2 linked regions of the Rhodohalobacter sp. SW132 genome follow. The protein of the gene in region 1 interacts with the protein of each later gene in a pairwise test. Links are inferred from orthologs where the notes say so. Each region holds a gene or a part of one and is shown on either strand. Other genes may lie near its edges.

Region 1 (11,488 bases):
AGCAGAAATTTTCAGATAAAACGTTAAATCGGGAACCGTTTTGTGAGACGCGATGGAGTTCAGCTGATTGATCACCCCAATAGTGGCTGACTCCCGGCCATATCCCTGGTAGGCAACTGTTGAGTCGTAAAAACGATCAAGGATTACCACGGTTCCTTTCTCCAATAGTGGATTTACTTTTTCAGCAATGAGTTGTGAACGAGCGGCAGAAAAGAGGAGCATTTCGGTGACGGGATCCATCTCATCACCCCCATGCAGCAGTAACGTGCGAATTTGCTCGGATATATCGGTACCGCCCGGTTCCCGGAATACTGAACAGTCTGTTTTTTGCTTTTCGAAATATTCTTTTAGCAGGCGAATTTGCGTGGTTTTTCCGCTGCCATCAATCCCTTCAAACGTAATAAACACGTGTAATCTTTCGGTTATTTAAAATCATCCATGTCGTCGATCGACTCTTTTGGCATTACAACTGCCATTGCAATATATAAAAGAAAGAAACTACCTGAACTAAGAAAAAAGGCAATCAGAAAACCGATACGTAAAACGGTTGAGTTGAGCCCAAGATATTTTGCGAGACCGCCGCATACTCCAAAAAGCTTACGGTCTGTGCGGGATTTGGTCAGACTGCCTGAACTTGATCGTAATCCGCTGGTAAATGAGGATGAAGAACCACTTTTCTGCTTACTCTTCCTTTTTTCTTTTTTCCCGGCAGCAGCATCTGAATACAGAAATTCATCCAGTTTATCGTACGTTTCTCTTTTAATTTCTTCCTTTTCCTTTTCGCGATGTTTTTCTTTTTTTGATCCTTTCAAAAACCCAATACAGATTATAGCAACCATCGCTCCAGCCAAATAGGGTGTCAGATTAACAAGAGTTGAAAGAAATGTAATGCCACCCGATCCAAACAGTTCTGCGCCGATTGTCTGGCCAACGAAAGCAAGTGCAATAAAAATAAAAGCGAGACCGCTGATGGTTCGGATATTCCAGATACTCACCTTCTCTTTTTCTTCATCTGTTTTCAGAAAATCCTTCAGTGAAGTTTGTAAATCCTCATCTGAAATCTGCAGAGTGGACGACCGTGAATGCTGTTTAGATTGACTGACCATGAGTTCTGACGTTTATTTCGATATCATTAATTTGCGTAGTAAGAAACGATTGGTTTCCAAACTTTCTTAACCTTACGAAAGCATGTTCAATCGGTTACACCTTTTTTTAAATGACTTTATTCTCGGTAATTACCTGATTTGGTTGTTCATCAAACGTTTCCACAGGCAAGCTACTCCATGATAATGTACAGTTGTAACATAACCCAACAGAGAACGAATTTGAATTCTTTAGAAACCGATCGTAATACCCTTTTCCATACCCAATTCTATTCCTTGAAAAATCAGCAGCAGCCATCGGAACGATGATCAATGAAAGTTCTGAAACATCAACCGGATCTTCTTTAAAAGGCTCTTTTACTCCCCATTCATTGGTGTACAGATCATCTAAACTTTTTATTCTATGATGAGAAAGTTTGCCGTTCGGCTTCATTTTTGGAACCACTACCCTTTTCCCCATATTAAAACAGGTTTCAATGATTTTTGTGGTAGAAACTTCCCGCTGCTCTTCCATCGATACGTAGGTGTGAACCGTATCCGCTTTTTGAAATGCGTGTTGATTGAATAACTGGTCCGCAATTCGAATACTGAGTTCAAGGTGTTCTACCTCGCTTAACGACCTGCGCACATGAAGAAACGACCGGCGTATATTTTCCTTTTTCTCTGCAATGGATCGTTCAGTCATAACCAAATCATTTTGTGTGAAAAAGGTTCTTCATCCTGAAGTGCATCCATCAGATAATCCCAAATATTGAGTCCGTATCGGTTCATATAGTACACAAACGCGATCTCACGTTCCTGTAAATTTCCATTGGGGAAAAGGTTCTGTTTGATACGCATAATCCGATCAATCTGAATTTGATCTTGTTTTTTCATGGATCGGTAAACTTTTCCCTTTACCTTCTCGAGTTCATTGAAATAGGCAGCTGTTGCTTTGCCTACACTGCCGGCTAATGTTGGATCTATCTCCGAAATCTGTTGCTTTTTCACACGAGATAGCTCTTCAATATGATTTTGCCATACTGTGAACATTTTTTCAACATCATGCTCTTCGGTCTTTTCAATGTAGTTCTGCTCAAGATCTTCGATTCGCTGCTGGTAATCGGTCCATTCAAAAGGAAGTTCCCCCAATATTCTATCGATAGCACTCTCAATTAAAGTGAGGCTGAACCGCGGAATAATCGGTGGCATTTGCTTGTCAAAAACCGGGTAGATCTCTTTCATTTGAGCATAATATGCAATTTCTCCCGGACCGCCCACATAGCCGATCACAGGCAGCAAATGATCCTGAATTACAGGTCTCAGAAATACATTAGGTGAAAACCGCTCCGGATCGGAATCAATTTCGGCAATCAGTTCAGCTGAATTCCAATCTTTGTCTGGAATACGCCATTTGTCATCTTCAAAATGAATCTTAATTCGCCTGCCGTTATCGTCAAAGTAAAAAAGGTTTGATGGATTCACATCAACCTGCCCGTGATACCCGGCATCTATCAAGTTATATGTGGTATCATCCAGTAGATTTGATATTTCATTCTGATGATCAACCGCAGTGATGAACACATCTTTCGTAAACTCTTTTATTTTTTTGTGATTGTTTCCTGCTAATATCAGCCCATCATCCTCAAAAATTGAGAGCAGCCATCTACCAAAACTTTGAGCAAATGTCTGCTCCGGTGTGTAATATTTTCGAAGTTCATTTAGCAAACGATCGGTAAAGTCTGTTTCATCGAGTTGTTCTTCCACCTTTTTCTCAAAACGTACGAACTCATCTCCTAAATGTATGTTGCCAGCTGCGGGTGGATGATATTGATAGTCTTTGTGTTTGTAGGTGAATTCATCTGTTGTATCAGCCTGGAACAACTTTACAGCTGATACTTCTTCGATATCGTGATCTTCATCAGCCAGCCAGAACACAGGAACAACTTTTCGGCCGGTATCCGCCTCAATATTTTTTGCGGTAAGTATTGCTGTGATTGTCTTGTAAATCGTAAAAAGAGGACCCCCGAAGAGTGAAACCTGCTGACCAGTCACCACAGCAACCGTGTCCGGATCCCGAAGTGATTCAATCTCTCGAATTGTTCTGTCAGAAGGGCTAAAAGTTTGGTTGAAATCGAGCAGCAGGTCCGTAATGTGCTCACGATCGCCAGTGAATGAGAATTCATGGCAGTATTCAGAAAGTACCTTTCGATCAGGCAGACCTGTCGTAAAAAACCGAAGGATCTCTTCGTTTCCGTTTATATAATCTTTGAAAAGCTTAGAAAATGGAAGATTCTCGAATGTTTCCGGCGTAACTTCCACACTACCCCTTTAACCGGTTGATCTGATCTCTGATTTTAGCAGCTTTTTCGTAATTTTCGGTATCGATTGCGGTTTGAAGCTCTTTTTCGAGTTTTTCAATTCCGCTGAGTTCATTCTTTTCCTCTACAATACCTTGCGCACTCTTTTTGGAGCCCGGTTTTTTCTGTTCTTCAGATTCAATACCAGCTTCATCAAGAACACTTGTATGAACAAATATCGATGCACCAAAACGGATAGCAACCGCAATCGCATCACTTGGCCTGGCATCAATTTCAATTTTTTCATCACCGCGGTTAAATACTAATTTTGCGAAAAACGTCCCTTCTGAGAGTTCATTGATCAGTACGTAATCAATCGCCGTATCAAAACTCATGATAATATTCTTTACCAGGTCGTGCGTCATCGGCCTTGGAGGTTTAATACTTTCAAGTTCCAGTGCAATTGCCTGAGCCTCAAAGGTTCCGATAATGATGGGTAAACGCCTGCCTCCACTCTTTTCAGTTAAAATAAGAGCGTATGCCCCGCCGCTGCTGGGGCTGGTTGACAAACCAAGTATGTCCATTTCAATTTTTTGCAATGGTGTCTCCGGTATGCATTAATTTTTGATTGGAAGTTAAGGAATTTCAACTATCTCTTAAACAATAACCGTTCCGATATTTATCCTCAAGATTTTGAATGATATGCTGTGTGGAATCCCACAATCTGAATTGCTGACCGATATATCTTTTGTATCTTATTTGATACACAATTAACATAACAGAAACTGGAAGAATTTGATTTCAAATTATGAATGTAAAAATCAAAGAGCAACGAAACCCGAGAACCGGAAATCCAACTACCGTAATTACCGGGATCACTCACAATCCACAGGTGATTGAAAAACTTGAAAAGAAGTTAAAATCGAACTGCGGAGCAGGTGGGCACACGGAAGGAAAAACTATTTATATCCAGGGTTCCCATACTGATAAGATAAAATCTATCCTGACAAAAGAGGGATACACTGTACAGTAATGAAGTAAAATTGTGTATTTACATTAATTTACAATAAAGTTTCAATTTTTTTGTAACAAATCGGTGTCAGGATACTCTTGAACATACAGACGTGTATTGTTCTCTTGATCAATTTAAATACCGGATCTCTTGTTTGTAAAGACTGATAGAAAAAATGTACTGATCGTTGAAGACGATGGTATACAGCAAATTATAATGAAAAGATTTGCAGACAGACTTGGATTGAATGTACTGGCAATCGTCTCTAAAGGTTTTGAGGCCGTGGAAACTGCAAGATCTCTACCCGAAATTGATCTGATCATGATGGATGTCCGTTTGGCGGACAATATTGATGGTATTGAAGCAATGACCCGTATTCGAAAATCAGCCAATAGCATTAAAGTTATCTACGTTACTGGTAATTCGGAACCTGAAACGAGAAATCGTGCATTAGAGACGAATTATGATGCTTTTCTTGAAAAACCGGTCACTGAGGAGAAACTCCGGTTTGCAGTATCCAAAGCGTTTGCTGAGGTTTAAGTTTTCATCATTTAAATTAGCAATCGAGGGTAGAATCATTGTATTTTTAGTAGATGAAATTCTCTGCAATACCATCGCTTTTTCTACTGTTTTTCTACATTTTTCCGGCAAATTCTGTTTACTCACATCCGCTGCCGGAGATCGTGGAGTCAGATTCCATTCGTGTTGGTGTTGTACTTAGCGGAGGCGGAGCAAAAGGTATTGCTCATATAGGGGTGCTGAAGAAATTAGAAGAAGCCGGCGTTCGAATCGACTACATCACCGGAACAAGTATGGGCAGCCTCGTAGGCGCCCTGTATTCGATCGGCTATACCACAGACCAGTTAGAAGAGATTGCCAAATCAAGCAGCTGGGATCAGCTTTATACTGAAAGACCAAATCGGCGATATCTCTCAAACTTTGAGAGAATGCAAGGTGACAGAACCATCGTCTCTTTCCCCATTCGTGAACGTGGCCTTGATTTTCCCTTCGGTATAATCAGCGGGCAAAATATTTACGCTTTTCTATCCCGCTATACATGGCCGGTTCATGGTACGGATCGATTTGAAAACTTTCCTATCCCTTTCGCAACGGTTGCAACTGAGCTTGAAACCGGTGAGCCAAAAGTGTTTCGTTCAGGATATTTGCCGGATGCAATACGTGCCAGTATCTCCATTCCCTCCCTGATTCGGCCTCATGTAATTGACGGAGTTGCATACATTGATGGCGGACTATCAAATAATTTACCGGTACAAGAAGCGAAAGAGTTAGGTGCAAATTTCATCATCTCGGTAAATGTAGCTGCCCCGCTTATGCCAACGGACAGCCTGACCTCTTTTGCCGATGTTTTCACCCAGGTATTAAACTATCGGATAAATGAAAAAATTGAGGCTCAAATTGAAGAGTCTGATATCTACATCAGCCCTCAAGAAGCAAATAGGTTTGAAATTGTTGATTTTGACCGGGTTGATGAGTTAATACAGGTTGGTTTAGATGAAGCCGATCTCTATATGGATCAATTTAAAGAAGTTGCTGCCCGGCAGGTTGCAAAACCGCAATTGCGACCCGGAATCGGCAGTTACGGGGCATTACCATTTAATCGCGTGATCATCAGCGGAAACGACCTTATAACCGACGAATTCATATTAAGTGAATTAAATCTTGAGCAGGGGTTTCAATTGACCCCGGATTTTATTGATGAGAAAATCAATCAGCTTTACAGTACCCAGCTTTTTGATCTGATTACCTACCGAATTCAACCGGATGAATCGTATTACTATAATCTGCACATCAATGTTGAAGAGAACAGAACTGATGTATTCAGAGTTGGTTTGCGATACGAAACTCAAACGGATGCATCCATATTGCTGAATACACAGTTCAGAAATTTGTTGTTTAACGGCTCTAATTTACGGTTTGATTTACGTCTGGGTGATGAAATCAAAGCTTCAGCAGAATTACTGGCATACGGAGGGCTTGGATCCCGTATGGGTATAATGACGAAAGCAGAGTACAGTTCAGAAAATATTGATCAATTTGAGGCCGGTGAACGTACATCACGCTTCAAAAATCACAGAACCCGATTGCAGCTTTCTGTTGGTAATTATTTAAGCTCCAATAACCTTATTGCCGGGGGAATAAGACGAGATTTTATCTATCAGAACAATACCATTAATCCTGATATGATTCTCCCCTCTTCAAGAGATCATACCTCCTATTTTTTCCATTTTAACAGAGATCGTCTTCACAGGAAGTCGTACCCAACCAATGGTACCCGTTTCGTATCGAATGCAAGTTATAGCGGCGATTTTTCGCTGAGTAACATCAACTACCTGAGAGCCGGAAGTTTGATCGAATCATTTTTTGAGTTATCTAATGATTTTTCAATCAGGGCCCTGTTATACGGCGGTTACAGTTCGGGGGACGACCTGCCCTGGGGATCATGGTATGCCATAAACCGGCTCGATTCTGAATTTGGTTTTGTACGTTTTGGCGGATTCAACCGGTACGAACTTACCAGTCGCAACATACAAATGGCCTCCGCAGGGATACAGATGGAGCCGATTTATCATCGGTTTATTAACTTTGATTTTTATATCGGTCGATTTCCTGATGAGTGGGACTTAGCTACAACAGATATCGTGCAGGGAGCGAGTATTTCTGTCGGTGCCCTTACCATATTGGGACCTGTTCAGGTTATACTATCCACAAGTACAGAAAACAGTTTTCTTGCAGAATTTCAAATAGGATACCAGTTTTAATGAACGAAGAAAAAATACGCAGCCAGATTACAGAAATTGAGCAGGAACTTACTGAAGAAAATGACCGCGCTGATCTGCACAATGATGCCGGAGTTGGATATTCTCTTTTAGGGGAGTTTGATAAGGCAGAGCGCTATCATAAAAAAGCGGTAGAGTTGCATCGAACACCTGCTCACCTGTTTAACCTGGCAAACATTTTTTCTCAGCAGGAAAAACTGGAGCAATCAATAGATATGTATCTTCAGGTGCTGGAATTGAACCCTGCTCACATTGGTGCTTTAAATAATCTTGCGGATAGTTATGAATTGAATGGTCAGACTGACAAGGCGCACGAGTTATTTCATTATATCACACACATTCAGCCGGATGAACCGATGTCTCATTTTAACCTCGGAAACTTTTTTCTAAGGCAAAACCAACATATAGAAGCGGCTAAGTGTTATGAGGCAGCAATCGAAAAAGATGAGAATTTTACGGATGCCTATTTCAATATCGCCTGGGTTCTGTTCCAGGCGAAGGCGTACAGAGAAGCGTTAGAGTATGCAAATTTAGGTCTGGAGACAGATCCGAATTACGACGATCTGAAACAGATAAAAGTGAAAATCGAGAAAGAGTTAGCTGAATGATGTCGAAACATCTGCTATAGAAGATTTTTTTGCACGCATGGAACGGTTTGCTACCTGTACTTCTCTTTCCAGTTCCAGGGCAAATTTAGCGGCCATTCGCTGATCAAAACCGGGACGGCACCCTATTTTTGGCAGTCGCCTGAGGTTTTTTCTGGCTCTCATTCCAGATCGGGCATATCGCTGCAGTTCTGAATCTTGTTCCTGCAACTCTGAGAACGATTGCAACTCAGCTTTGGAAAGTTTTCCTTCTGCGAAGTCGTTCACGAACTCTTCAAGTAGGTTCTCATGTTGTTTAAAGCTCATCATATCGAAGTAGCGTGTTTAATTGAGGATGATTAGAGATTGATACCGGCCCGGCAACATTTAGTTCCCAGAAAGTTTATTTCTGAAGAATTAATGTGCCGGGCACCGGGATTTCTCTTTCCGGGTACACTACTTCAACTGAGTACAGCCTAAATTGTTTCAGGATTTACGTACTCTCCGATTAATGCCTGCAACTGTTGCCGGGCTCGGTTTATTCGGGATTTCACCGTACCCATTGCGGTATCGGTAATCTCAGCAATTTCCTCGTATGTAAGCTGCTGAATATCTCGTAAAACGATTACTTCTCTGAAGTCATCATTGAGTGTCATTAATGCTTTTTCAAGTTCTTTAACCGACATTTTTTGGTGAAGCTGATCATCCTGGAGAATCACGCTATCCTCAATTTCAAATTCTCTGTCATCCGGATCAGAAGGATCGGCATGCATAGAAATAGTTGTCATGCGCTGCTTCTTTTTATACATGCTTTTCGCAAGGTTCAATGCAATGGTATACATCCAGGTTGAAAGCTTAGCAATTCTTACATAGGATTGTCGGCTTCGGTATACCCTCAGAAATGTTTCCTGAACAAGATCTTCGCAATCCTGGTGGTTGTGGGTATAACGGTAGAGAAAATTGTGGAGGCGATCTTTATATCGCTGAACAATAATATCGAAAGCCGGAATGACGCCAGCCTGAAGTTGTTCCATTACATCTTCGTCGGAAAGTGAATGTAAGTTTACTTTAGTTGATGATTCCATGGTGGTACCCCTATTTCGAAGTTGCTGTTTTGTACCACCGGGCGTTATCAGCCGATGATACGTTTTATCAGCAGGAGGTAGATCGAAGGGATATCAAGTGTGCTGAAGCCTTTAGCTGCCCGATCTGCATCGAGCAGGGCTTCAAAAATGCGAGGCATTTCGGATAGCTGAAACTGAGAAGCATCTTTCCATTTAAAGTTGAAAAGATAACTGCTGCCAATTCCAAGTTCGGATTGAACCTGGCTTTTGGTCAGCTGCTTCTCCATCAGCCGTCGAATTTGCCATACATCTGCGAACACTCTGTAAAAGAACCCTACGGATCGAATAACTTCTCCCGCATCTGCATTACTCTTGAGCAACATCTGTTCCGCAATGCCAAGGGCTTTTTCAAGATTTCGCTGAAATATGGCTTCTTTAAGCTCAATCACCGAATATTCGCGATATGAGCCGATTATTTTTTTTACGTGGTCTATAGTCACTCTCTCCTGACTGTCTACAAAAGTGCACACTTTATCTATTTCAGTGGACAGAAGTTTTAAATTATTACCTACAAGCTGAGCCAGGATTTGCGAGGCCCGCGGGTCGAGCTGTTTATTATATTGAGATTTGGCCCACTCCATCGCCCAGTCTGCCAGCTGATAATCGGGTAATGTTTCAAATTCAAACTCCTGAACATTTGAATTGGATTTACTTTTAAAAGCTTTTCCGAGCGAGGTTCTCCCATCCGGTAATTTTTTATCAATGATGCATAAGGTCGTTGATGGATTTGGCTGCTTTGCATAGTGTTCAAAATCATTAATGTTCCCTCCTCCTGATTCGCCAACCCGTAGTTTTAAAAAGTCGCGAACAATTACAACTCTCTGCTCCGCCATCATCGGAAAGCTTTTGACTATGCCAAGAACTTTTTCGGGAGTAGTCTCGCTTCCATAAAGAAGATCAAAATTAAAATCTTTTTGATCCCCGGGCACAAGTTCGCTTATCTCCTTTTGAAGCCTCTCAATAAAAAATTGCTCCTCTCCATAGAGGTAATAAATGGGTTTCCTCTGGTCCGGAGTACGTATACTGTTGCGTGCTTTTTTGAAAAGATCTATGCTGGTTGCCTTTGCCAAGAGTTGTTTTGTTCGAGGGATTGAAATTTAACTAACGTAAGGTGAGATGATAGGAATTGTAATCAGAACACACCAATGAAAAACATTCAAAACATGGAATTGTTTGGTAGTTCTAACCATAGTTTCGAAAAGGATACAGCTTAATAGTCTTAGAAGTCCGGCAATTCATTATCGGGTTGAAAAGAGTGCCGTCCACTCACCTGATAGATCCGCTAACTGGAAGGAATATAATTTCGACACCGGAACACCCGACATTCTATAGATATCATCACAGTAAATTGATTTCACCAAAATACCAATCATAAAAAAAGCCTGCCCCGAACTTAATCAGGACAGGCTTAAAATCATTATCGCCTAATGAAATCTGTTAGTCAGAATTTAGCTTTTTTTCGTTACCAGGAGAACAATCAACCCGATAATAACAGCCAAACTAATGAGGAACAGAATAAACATCAGGTTGGATACCGGTTCTGCTGACCGTGCCCAGTCACCGAGTTTTACGTCAATTGAGGCAATTTGTCCTTGTGAAAGAACATTTCCTGTAGTTAAATATTCGCCCCAGTCAGATTTCACCGTATTGTTCCAGTAATTGCTGAAACTTTCATAGAGTTGTACATCTGCCTCTTCATTCTGCTCACGGGCAGTAGCTGAGGCATTGTCTACAAAGGAGTTCAATGCATTATTAAACGCATTTTCACTGGTAAATGCAGGAAGTTCAATTCCATTTTGGTTAAACGCGGTACTAAGAGCGTTCCAAAGTTTGTTATCGACGCTTGCCTGCCATGCGGCGAGAAGATCTGTAATCTCCTGTTCAGCCTGTACGGGTGAATCAGAAGCATATGCATTCGCCATTCTGGAACCAACCCGATCCCAAACTGTCTCGAAATATGCGTGCTGAGCTCTCATGCGCAGGTAATCCTGTGCTTCAAGGCCGGTTTCTCGATCGGCCTGATTGATATACTCAGAAAGGATGGTTCGAAGCAGTGAAAGCGGATCGTCTTCAAGGCTTTCGCTCGCTTCTGCAATTTCAGACTGAGTCTGAGAGTCCATTGCCTGGTAACGGTTGAGTAGATTTTCAAGGAAATCTGAAACAAACTCATCACGTGACTCCAGGTTTTGTCTGTACTGGGTTACCAGTCCTGAGAGCCTGCGTTCGTTGGCAGAAGCCCGTTCAAGCCGCTGTCGCACAGCTTCCGAGTCTTCATCCATTTGAGCAATTTGAGTGCGGAATTCGTCGATTTCAGCCTGCAGGCCTTCAATTCGTTCATTCAGCTCGTTTACAACTTCAATGTTGCTTTCGGCTCCGCCTAAACTGGTACGCAAAATAGCTACTCTATCTTCAAATGTATCCGGATAGAGAGCTGCGTTCAGAAGTTCTTCGTATCCTGAGTAATCAGCTTCAAGCTGATCAATCTGGTCGTTAATATCACTAACATCATCAGATGAAGCCGCACTGTTTATTCGATCTGTGATTTCATTGTAATCAGCTCTGAAATCTTGCTGCACCTGGTAATCACT
Region 2 (11,306 bases), on another replicon or contig:
TAAGGCAGATCAAATGAAGTGCTTATGCCAATAATATGCGTAGGTTCGTTTGGCCCGTAATGGTAATTTTCTTCTAAATTAGGCTCACCAATTTCATTAGGATTTGTAATTCTATCACCCCTGATAACAGGCACAGGCTGACCTTCAACAATCCAGCCATGATTTCCATCCAGGCTGAAGTTAGCAGCCTCTCCTAAATCAAGTACTTTGCTTTGGTTAGTCGCTAAATTTAAACCGACATTCCATCCAAAGTTGCTTCGTTCGACAATTTTACCATTAATAGTCAGCTCAATACCCTGATTTTCCAATTCGCCAATATTTTCAAGCTGGCTTGATAAAAATCCCTGAGAAGGTATTTGCCGTACATTGAATAGTGCATCTGTAGTGTTTTGGTAGTAGTATGTAAAATCAATATTTAACCGGTCATTGAATGTAGAAAGATCTATTCCAAATTCAGTTTCCTTGGTTCTTTCAGGGCCTAAATCGGGATTCCCAACATTTGCTGCCCGGTATGCAACACGTTCACCCCACCCAACAGGAGACCAGGTACGGACAGCGTCAAATGCTCCCGGGGCGCGGCCAGCATGTCCATATGCGGCTCTAAGGCGGAGTGTACCAAGACTGTTGTCCCAAAAGCTTTCATCAGACAGAACGTAGGAAAAACTCACCTTGGGATAAGGCTGAAGTCCTAAATCTTCACCAAATGCACTGTTTCCATCGACTCTTAATCCCAGAGTCAAAAAGTATCTGTCTTTGAAGTCGATAACCGACTGGCCGAAAAAGCCGCCAGTGATGATCCGAATCCGGTCTTCAAAACTCAGTGTTCGAGCACCGCTTGTGAGCGTCGGTTCACCAGGTCCGGGAAACTCTTCGGCATGCCCGGTAACGGATGCTTCACGAGTCTGAACGGTTTCACCACCCCAAGCAAAATTAAATCGTAAATCTGGATTTATTCTCCAATTATAAGTACCGGTATAGTCTAAAGTGAGTGTAGTGTAATTCCATCGTTGGTTGGAGCGGATTCCTTGTGTAGCTCCTGGAAATCCAACAGGTCTTTGCTGAAACAGGTCGCTATCAGCATAATCATAACCAACAGTAAAATCATGGTCCAAATTAGAAGCCTGTTGGTAATTCAAAGTGCCTCCAACCATAAACCGATTGTTATTTGTCTGGATATCGTAATCCAGAAATTGATCTATATCCTCTATTCGGCTCGAACCGATATAGTTTTGATCCTGTCTGTAGGCATTTAGAGTTAAACCCTGGGCATTATTACCAGATGCAGTATTTATAATGGCATGCCGTGTATACGCGCTATTTACTCTAAGGTAAAGATTCTCGGCTAACTGTGATCTGAAGTTTGCCCTGAGTGCATATTTATCCTCAGTGTCGTTTGGTAAAACACCCTCACTATCTGAAAAATTACCTGAGACATAGTATTGAACTCTGTCATCTCCGCCCCTCACCGACATAGAATATCTCTGTGAATGCCCGGTTCTCAGCCAGGGATCTAAAAAAATATATGGCACTTCATCAGTTCCAAAAGGTCTCATGAAATTAGCACCCTGTTCAACTTCTGCATGCCAGATAGGCCGGTCAATATTGGAACCCATTTTAGTAAATATTTGAATCACACCTGCAGCAGCTTCAGAACCGTATAGAGTAGTAGCAGCAGCTCCTTTAATGATTTCAACATTTTCAATATCTGCAGGAATAATGTCATTGATTGGGGTGGATTGTACATTCGCTCCTCGTCCGGCAAATCCTACTGGAGGAACATTGTTAGGATATGGTTCACTACGCAATCGAATACCGTCTATGTAAATCAAAGGCTGATTACTCATACTCACACTGACATTACCTCTGATCCGTATTTGACCACCTGCACCTGAAGAGCCGGCAGTTTGCATGATATTTACCCCAGCGACCTGTCCCTGAATCATACTTTCTACATTACTGGTACTTCCGATCAAGTTTTCAGCCTGAATTCTACCAACAGAACTGCCAATTTCGCGTTGCCTGGTCATACCTGCTTGCCCAGTTACCACAACCTGATCTAAACCAATCATATCAGATTGCAACTCAAAGTCCAGCTGTAATACTTCGTCAGCAGATAACTCTACAGTCTGCTCTGATGCGCGGTAACCAATGAAATTTGCAATAACAGTATATGTGCCCGGTTCAATGTTTTCAATCGTGTACTCACCATCCATGTCAGTAGCTGTTCCACGTTGTAATTCTTCGATTATAACATTTGCAGCGGGTAAGCTTTCACCAGTTTGCCTATCGATTACTTGCCCGGTTAGTGTGGCATTTTGTGCGAATGCTGTTGTATTGAAAGTGGTGTTTAAGAAGAATAGTGTCAAAAACACGAAACACCAATTAAGGTAAGTGTAGCTTTTCTTCATATTGAGCAATTTTAGATTTGATTAACAAAATTAAATATCAAGCAACGACAGGCTAATCAAATCATTAAAATTGACAATTTCAACAAATAAATTAATTCAAAATTGAAAATTTTAATTAATTAAATATAAATAAATTCTTTTTTACCTAAATAAATTAATTTCTAATCAAAAGGGAAGCCCTTTTCTTTGAATGTTTATTAATATTTTTAAAATTAAAGCTAAATTAATTAAATAATTTAGCTTTAATTAGTGATATGATTTATCTATTAAATACTAAGACGAGTAAAAAAAATTATTTCTGGAGATAATTGTCAAAAAGAAAGGCACAGTCTTGAGTATTAGGATGAAGAAATGGGCTGCTGGAATTAATATTTAGGTATAAATTAAAATGACCTGCAGTTAACGATAGCTAAAGTTTAGAATTGATTCTCTAAATACATTCTCATAAAAGTAGTTTTCAACATAGTTTTTTAAATATTCTGAGACTGTTCAAAACGAAGATGTCTCATCAATTACGTCATGTTTGACTCCAATTCGGTATCTCTTGACTGTTAGGTAAGGGATTTTTCCGTTGGCCGACTGCTCTCCTAAAAAAATGAGTGAATCCATTTTCCCTGCGGCTTGTTCCCGCAACAGTAAGTACTCATTGGTGTCTGTTCAAATCCGTGACAATTGTATTAATGTAGAGTTATCTATTTATTCTCATTGCTGAGCCTATCCCCATAATCCACCAAATAACGTTCATACGGTTCATCCATCAGTGGGGAAGTGATTAAAAAGTCAGCCGAGGAGCGGTCACAGGCAAGCGGAATGTTATAGACGATTGCCATTCGGAGCAGGGCTTTTACATCAACATCGTGCGGCTGTGCCTGGAGAGGATCCCAGAAAAATATCAGCAGATCCAGCTTTCCCTCAGCGATTGCCGCCCCGATCTGAAGGTCACCCCCGAGCGGACCACTTTTAAACCGGTGAACCGGGAGCCCGATTTTCTCCTGTATCAAACCGCCGGTAGTACCGGTACCAAACAGCTCATGTTTTTTCAGGATGTCACTGTTGTACTCGGCCCAGTCGAGCAGATCAAGTTTTCGATAATCGTGCGCTATCAGACCAATCCGTTTTTTGGACTCCATAGTTGAGGTATGTGAACCAATACTGGGGTGCGATTTTGATGGTTTGATGTTGTTCTGCATAAAGACTGTATTGATTTTTAAAAATTTAGGAGCTCTCTGTTTGCACAACCTGATACCGCCGATTAATAAATATATATAACTACATTAAGGTCTGTTTCGTGACATTTCACGTTTCAAAGTACTATGTGATGAAACGTGTGTTTCTATTGTATCAGCTTAGCACAGGTGTAGAAAGAGAATAGAGATAATTTACTTTATGCAAAAGCATTTTGTTGAATAGGGGAGGGAAATAAGATTGTTATCTCAAGACCTCAGTTCGATTCTTGAATTATGGAGAAAAAAGTCCCCCTTAGAGAGGCTGTGAGGAAATTGTTTTCCAAATAAATGTACTTAAATAAATTAAGATTTCTTTCATTTTCTCAGCTCCCAGGCTTTCTGACCCACCCCCGTCCCCTCCCTATCGCGCCCTAACGGGACTTGATAGGGAGGGGAGCTTCAATACAAGCTTACACGCCTAAAAAAATAAATAATGCCAACGAATGAGAGTGTAAATTCTCACAGCCTCTTTAGGGGAGACTTGATACTGAATAAATGAAATAGATTGTTATCTCATGGCAAGTTAGATAACCAGTTTCATGGCAGGTTTTTGCAGATTAAGCCGCCGGATCGGGTGGAGTTTATCACCAAACCCTTTAATTTTTGATTCTGAACCGCTGATGTCGCAGTAAATATCATCCTGCATTAAAAATCGCTGCAGATCTTTATGGGCGAGAGTGGTGTCGGATATCACAAGTTCATCGCTGTCTGCTTTTTCAACAAGGCGAGCGGCAAAGTTCACGGTATTGCCAAAGTAATCAATCCTGTTGTTCAGAGTTACTGCATAACAGTTTCCGCAGTGCAGTCCTCCCTTCAGTTTGATTTGATTCTCCGCATTCTCCGCAGAACTGAAGTATTTTTGGGCTTTTCTGTATGCCCGAACGGCTCCATCCGGTTTCCGGAAAACGGCCATGATAGCATCCCCGATGGTTTTAACAACGGCCCCGCGCTCTTCACGAATGATCTGCCGCAAAACCTCAAAATGATCCATCACCCGGCTGATCGCCTCTTCATCACCGCCTTTGGTATAAATCGATGCGGAATCGATGAGATCTGTGAAGAGAACACTTAGTTCCGTGCACTTCATTTTCAGAGAGGGACGGAGCTGCTCTTTTGGAAAACAGTCGCGAAACAGTTGCTGAGATGTAACTTCTGCAGCCGAAACGCCATATGCGGCCCAATTTGTGTCCTCCACAGAAACAAGCAGCGGATTGTCAGTCCGGTTCTTGATGATCATATCGGAACGGGGATTGAGAGGAGTATAATCATCTTCTCCTTCCCCTTTTTCGAGCGTCATGGTGACGTTATCCAGACCGTTGATGTCAGCTTTTACATGCATATCCCGGTCGAGAGTATCTGTTCGGACACGGAAATCGCCTTTGGGAAGGTTTAGTTGTACAAAATGTTTTGTGCCCGGCTGAATGTATTGCTGCAGCAGCACGTGGTCGCGATCGTGAGGGCCGGAAACACAGTAGGTATCTTCACTCAGCTTTCGGATCAGCGGATGACATTTAAAAACGAGCTGAGTTGAATTATTCAGGTCAAAATGCACGGTGTCACCGCAATGCCTGCAGTAGTGAGAGCTGCTTATTTCATCCAGTTTTCGCGAAATTTTTAACGTACGCCTGCACGTTGGACAGATCTGCCGCCACTCCATGTTCATGATGTTTAGCAGAACCGCCTGGTACCCGGTTTCCAGCACACGATGCAGGGGAAATGCCCACATTTTAGCCAATTGAATCGGGTTGATAACTTTCAGATCCTGCTCGTCACCGAACCGAAGGTGTTCGATGATCCGGCGAGAAAGTTCCGGCTCTTTACTGGCGGCGGTAAGATGATCCAAAAGCGTACTCCATTTACCCGGATTACGGGTTTTCCAAAACGGCCGGTTTCCTTCGGGAAATCTGTGGCCGACGATAGAATCATCATACTTCTGAATGATTTTTTTTAACTTTCGCCGGAAATGTGCCGAAAAATGACGTTTTGTACGCACTGAGCCCATAAACCCGCGTGCCACACCTTCAAAATGAATTGTGATGGCCGTACCTTTTTCGCGGCTGCTGCGAAGCGGGTTCAGCTCTATTTTAATATGCAGATTTTCGTACGGTCCGCGCTGGTATTCCCGCTTAATTTTTAGAAAGTGAGGGGCTTGCCACTGATACGGCTCTTCCTTCCAGATATCGGCACGGCGAAGATTGTTATATTCGAGTTGGGCAAAGTGACGGGGTAGATCGTGTGAGATGACGGCTTCCTGAACCGGATGCTGCCCCATATCTTTAAAAAAGCGATTGGAATCCGATATATATGGCCATAGCTGCGGCGGGGTTCCCGCCGAATTAATTTGCCAACTGTAGGAAAATGGGTAACTCTTCATCAAAAAGTTTTTAAAAACGCATTGTCGAGTTTCTACACGTGATATCGTATCTTGACGATTCTATATCTAAAAGAGTATTTCAACATTAATTTGTTACAAAAAAACTATAAAAAACATGGCAGTAGAACGAACACTCACGATATTAAAACCGGATTGCGTACGTAAAAACCTGATCGGTACTGTTACCGCACAGATCCAGGAAGCCGGCTTTTCCATTAAAGCATTGAAATTGACCCGCCTAACCAAAGAGACAGCCGGCGGATTTTATGCCGTACACAAAGAGCGTCCATTTTTCGGTGAGCTTGTAGAGTTTATGAGCAGCGGACCATGCGTTCCCATGATCCTTGAAAAAGAGAACGCTATCGAAGATTTCAGAGCCCTGATTGGTGCTACAAATCCGGCAGAAGCGGAAGAGGGAACCATTCGTGCACAGTTTGCCGACAGTGTTGGAGAAAATATTGTTCACGGATCAGATTCTGTGGAAAATGGTAAAATTGAAGGGGCCTATTTCTTTGCCGAATCAGAAGTTGTTGCTAATAACAGCTAATTTTTCTTTGTGGGAATATGTACCAGAGGCCGGTTTGAATTAATCCCGGCCTCTATTTTTTCATACATGGAATTTGCACTATCAAAAACTTCATCCATCACTTTTCATGATCACTTCTACTGTGCGGACTGCGATATCAATACTAATTTTTGGACTTATATTTTCAGCTATTGCGTGCGATTCAGGCGATTTGAATAGCCCTTCCGAAAGAACAGCAGTTGTTACAGGCGCAGAGCGATTGATTACCTACCATCTGGATGAGATCCAGGAGAAACGCGTGGGACTGGTGATGAATCCCACAGCTGTTGTAGATGGTGTTCACATGCTTGATACGCTCCTTGCCCGTGGTGTGAACATCACAGCGCTGTATGCCCCCGAGCACGGATTTCGAGGTGAAGCGGGCGCTGGCGAAAGAATAGAAGATGGGGCAGATCAGCAAACCGGCCTTCCCGTTTATTCACTGTATGGACAGACGCGAAAACCGACTCCTGAAATGCTCCGGGATGTGGATCTGCTGCTGTTTGATATGCAGGATGTGGGGGCAAGATTTTATACCTATCACGCAACGATGGGATTGGTGATTGAAGCTGCCGCAGATGCCGGGCTGCCTGTCTGGATTCTCGACCGGCCAAATCCGCTGGGTGGTGAATATATCAGCGGATGGATACGTGAGGATGAGTTTACCTCGTTTGTCGGCCCGTATGCCATGCCGGTGGCACATGGCATGACTCTTGGCGAGCTCGCAAAAATGATGGTTGGGAAACAATGGCTGGATACAGAGTCCGATCCTAAGATTCGCATTATTGAAATGGAAGGGTGGAGCCGGGAAATGCTCTGGCCAGACACCGGGCTTCCCTGGATTGCGCCATCGCCAAATCTGCCAACGTTCGAGCACGCCTATGTTTACCTGGGCACATGCTTAATAGAGGGCACAACTATGTCGGAAGGACGGGGAACGGAAGATCCGTTTTTACTGATCGGATCACCATCAACCCGGCTTGACGAGGAAAACTTTGAACGTATGAATCAATCAATCAGCGGTGGAAGAGTGAGCCCGGCTGTGTTTACCCCGGAGTCGATACCGGGAGTGGCCCCATCTCCAAAACATGAAGGCGAAGAATCATATGGAATTCGTGTACATGTAGATGATTACACAGCATACGAACCATTCGAAAATGGCTTGATTATAATAGCTGAACTTATGCAGCATTCACCAGAAGCTGAGACAAATAACTTTCTCTATAGGCTTGCAGGTACAAGAAAAATCGACCAGGTAATCAGTGGAGAGGCTTCACCGCAGGATGCGGATTTTGAACTGGATGAATTCAAAGAGGCGCGTAAGAACTATTTAATTTATTAATATATGATTAAATTTCAATATCTAACGATTTGGAACAAAATAGATTTTTACCTGTTTGTATGGTTAAATGTTGTCTTTTTGCTGATGGAAATAGAGTCTAATATTACAAAGTAAAAGTTAAGAGATTCACCAGAGACACATTTACACCCAGGAAAAAGAAATCTAACCAACTAATTAAAAAATAAAATCATGAGTTTAAAGAAGATTCTTGCAGGATACGGATTATGGAAGTTGAGCGGTGGCTGTTTCGGGATATTGGTAATTATTGGAATAATCGTCGCACTTATTATGTTGTAAACAGGCTCTGTCGCATACCTTAATTGATGAATGCGGAGATTATACTGCTGATAGAATAAAATTTATATTCCGTCCAGCTTTTGGCGCCTCCATTCGTAACAAACAAGGGCAGCACTGACGGATGCATTCAGCGATTCAACATCGTTGTGCATGGGAAGTGAAAGCAGAAAATCGCAATGTTCGCCCGTTTTTTTTCTCATTCCCCGTCCCTCATTTCCAATTACAAAAGCCATGGGTACGTCGTATTTCTGGTTCCAAATCGTGGTTTCAGCGTTTTGATCGAGGCCGGCAATCCAGAATTTATTCTCCTTTAAAGTCAGGATGGCCTGGTTAAGGTTTACCGCCCGTACAATTGGAATTCGTCCGGCGGTTCCTGCACTGGTCTTCATTACTGTGGCGTTTACCGGCGCCTGGCGATGCTTCGGCACAATTACGGCTGTGATTCCGGCAGCAGCAGCAGTGCGTAAAATTGCGCCAAAATTGTGAGGATCTTCAATTTCATCAAGGCAGAGAACAGCCGTTTGCGGGGTGGGGGTAATATCAATCAGCCAATCTTCAAACTCGATGTAGGTGATCTCAGAAATAGCGGCTACCACGCCCTGGTGGTTCACATCCCCAACCAGGTCGAAAAGTTTTGAGGGCGGAACACGAGTAACGGGAATTTTATGGTCCGATGCCCGGTTAAAAATAGAGTGTACGTTGTTACCCGACAAATTATCACGTACATAAATTTTATCTACACTCGATGGATCGTTCGTGAGAAGCTCATCGATTGGTTTGATACCGTATGCATATTTGTTAGGCATTTATAATAATTGTGCTTGCAGTTTGCATGTTGTCAGTCAAATGATATTATATAGAAAATGTTTTTTTGTTGTCTGTGGATAAAACCTAATCTCTAAGATTATCACCACTATGAAGAATAACCCTAAAGAAAAGAAATCCGGCAACCAATATCTCGGGTTTACCGGTAAAAGCCAGCAGAAATCAACTGTTCAGCAAAAAAAGTTTCTATTCTTTCTGAATGGTGACGCCGGAGTCATTACCGCAGGTATCATTCAGATTGTAGCAGGACTTAGCATCGTTGGCGTAACGATCTTAGGTCTTTTAACTCCATTATGGCTTTCCGCTGTTTTAAGCCTCATTGGAAGTATATCAAGTATGTTCGGTGTCTACCTTATATTTCACTCCATTGCTGCAAATGGTAATTTTGATACCTTGATTAATCAATCCATTAAACGCGTTATTCGGGACCAGAATTAGAAGCGCTTTTTATGGTTGATGCTGTGTGGAATCTGGCTTCCAGGGCTATCAGATTGTTAGTAGTTACTGGATGAGTCATTCATGAACCATAAAATGAAAGGGTCTGGAACGACCCGTTTTGTATAAAAGTCTACCCATGACTCAGCAGATTATTTTCATTCAATTTCTAATCTCGCATCAAGAGTGTGCCCGCCCGTAGTTCAAATTCAGAGATGCATACCCTGAAATCTGGCGGAGGAATTCGAACCGTAAAAAATAGGGTTCAGCCGGTTGGCGGTTTCAAAACAAGAGCTGGCTTTTTTGTAATTGCTCACCGCGGAGCCAGTTTCGATTTTCCTGAAAATACCATGCCTGCCTTTGAAAATGCATTCAGAATGAAAGCAGATATGATCGAACTTGATGTATTGCTCTCACGGGATGGAATCCCGGTGGTGATGCATGATGAAACGCTTGATCGAACTACGAACGGCAGAGGAAATGTACAGCATTTTCTGTACAGAGAACTTCAGGAATTGAATGCGGGAAACTGGTTTGGTCCGGAGTTTAGTGACGTTACCATCCCATCACTCCAGTCGGTTTTAAGCTGGGCAAAAGGTAAGATTGCGCTCAACATCGAGATTAAAGGAGAAAAGAGAGGTCATGTTTCAAAAACGAGTATTGAGCCGGCGGTTATTGAACTCGTCAGGCAGTTCGAAATGGAGAATCACATTGTGATTTCCAGTTTCAGCCGGAACGCAATTAAACGTGTCAAAGAAATCTCAGACGACATCTCAACCGCTATTCTGAATAGTGAATACAGCTATGGAACACGGCTTGTATATCGTATGATGAGTCGTTTGGATGCTGATGGACTCAATATGCTTTCGCGTCAGATGAAGCGTCCGCTGATGAAGAAGCTATCTCAACATAACGTGCCGGTTTGGATTTATACTATAAATTCAGAAGCTGAGATGCGAACCGTGATTCGAAAAGGGGCAACCGGAATCTTTTCTGACCGACCCGATCTGTTACGAAAAGTGGCCTCAGAAGAGTTGTCGGCCTTAGATTCCTAAGAATGAATTAGCTTTGCAGAGTATGGATAGAAAAAGTTTATTCTTTATTGTGATTTGGTTTGAACGGGAAGAGGGAGCCTGCTATTTTTAATTTTCCATCAACCAAGGTAAAACTCACATGCCCACGAAATATATTCTCGTTACCGGAGGGGTAACATCATCACTCGGCAAAGGAATAATTTGTGCTTCCCTGGGGCGTCTTCTTGTTGCCAGGGGTTTAAATGTTACCGTCCAAAAACTTGATCCATACATTAACGTGGATCCCGGGACGATGAACCCCTATGAACATGGTGAGGTTTACGTGACCGATGATGGCGCTGAGACCGATCTGGATCTGGGCCATTATGAACGATTCCTGGATATAAAAACGTCCCAGCAGAATAACGTAACCACCGGCCGTATCTATTACGATGTTATTACAAAAGAGCGCCGCGGTGTTTACCTGGGAAAGACAGTACAGGTGATTCCTCATATTACAGACGAGATCAAATCACATGTCATAAACCTGGGCGAATCGGGGAATTACGATATTGTGATTGTTGAGATTGGCGGTACTGTGGGTGATATTGAAAGTTTGCCTTACATTGAGGCAATGCGCCAGCTGAAATATGAAGTGGGCCGCGAAAATACATTGTCGATACACCTGACACTTGTGCCCTATCTTGCCGCAGCACGTGAACTGAAAACAAAGCCGACGCAACACTCCGTCAAAACACTGTCTGAAAGTGGTTTGAGTCCCGATATTCTGGTTTGTCGTTCGGAACATTCACTCGATACAT

Evidence for each region.
Region 2: the proteins of DYD21_RS06305 (region 1) and ndk interact in binary tests that used the Escherichia coli proteins (3 or more experiments, as listed by UniProt). The link is inferred for Rhodohalobacter sp. SW132 from one-to-one orthologs.

Annotation. Positions count from the first base shown.
Region 1 is NZ_QUOK01000002.1:396,494-407,981, forward strand. What follows is about bases 1-3,000. They hold DYD21_RS06305 (5-formyltetrahydrofolate cyclo-ligase), read right to left. Parts: upstream 1,789-3,000; coding sequence 1,213-1,788; downstream 1-1,212. Other genes in these bases: tmk (dTMP kinase), read right to left, coding at 1-408; DYD21_RS21295 (PspC domain-containing protein), read right to left, coding at 423-1,106; bshC (bacillithiol biosynthesis cysteine-adding enzyme BshC), read right to left, coding at 1,785-3,000. In the rest of the region: more of bshC, read right to left, coding at 3,001-3,404; DYD21_RS06315 (bifunctional nuclease family protein), read right to left, coding at 3,406-3,981; DYD21_RS06320 (translation initiation factor), read left to right, coding at 4,191-4,415; DYD21_RS06325 (response regulator), read left to right, coding at 4,545-4,934; DYD21_RS06330 (patatin-like phospholipase family protein), read left to right, coding at 4,988-7,174; DYD21_RS06335 (tetratricopeptide repeat protein), read left to right, coding at 7,174-7,800; DYD21_RS06340 (hypothetical protein), read right to left, coding at 7,789-8,106; DYD21_RS06345 (sigma-70 family RNA polymerase sigma factor), read right to left, coding at 8,253-8,861; holA (DNA polymerase III subunit delta), read right to left, coding at 8,909-9,970; DYD21_RS06355 (hypothetical protein), read right to left, coding at 10,349-11,488. UniProt on the Escherichia coli protein: Involved in the removal of 5-formyltetrahydrofolate.
Region 2 is NZ_QUOK01000005.1:172,423-183,728, reverse strand. What follows is about bases 5,022-7,839. They hold ndk (nucleoside-diphosphate kinase), read left to right. Parts: upstream 5,022-6,123; coding sequence 6,124-6,555; downstream 6,556-7,839. Other genes in these bases: DYD21_RS11415 (exo-beta-N-acetylmuramidase NamZ domain-containing protein), read left to right, coding at 6,662-7,839; DYD21_RS11425 (adenylate/guanylate cyclase domain-containing protein), read right to left, coding at 5,022-6,008. Outside these bases: DYD21_RS11435 (TonB-dependent receptor domain-containing protein), read right to left, coding at 1-2,372; DYD21_RS11430 (methylglyoxal synthase), read right to left, coding at 3,101-3,538; more of DYD21_RS11425, read right to left, coding at 4,158-5,021; more of DYD21_RS11415, read left to right, coding at 7,840-7,915; 23S rRNA (guanosine(2251)-2'-O)-methyltransferase RlmB, read right to left, coding at 8,275-9,018; DYD21_RS11405 (hypothetical protein), read left to right, coding at 9,128-9,475; DYD21_RS11400 (glycerophosphodiester phosphodiesterase family protein), read left to right, coding at 9,688-10,527; DYD21_RS11395 (CTP synthase), read left to right, coding at 10,646-11,306. UniProt on the Escherichia coli protein: Major role in the synthesis of nucleoside triphosphates other than ATP. The ATP gamma phosphate is transferred to the NDP beta phosphate via a ping-pong mechanism, using a phosphorylated active-site intermediate.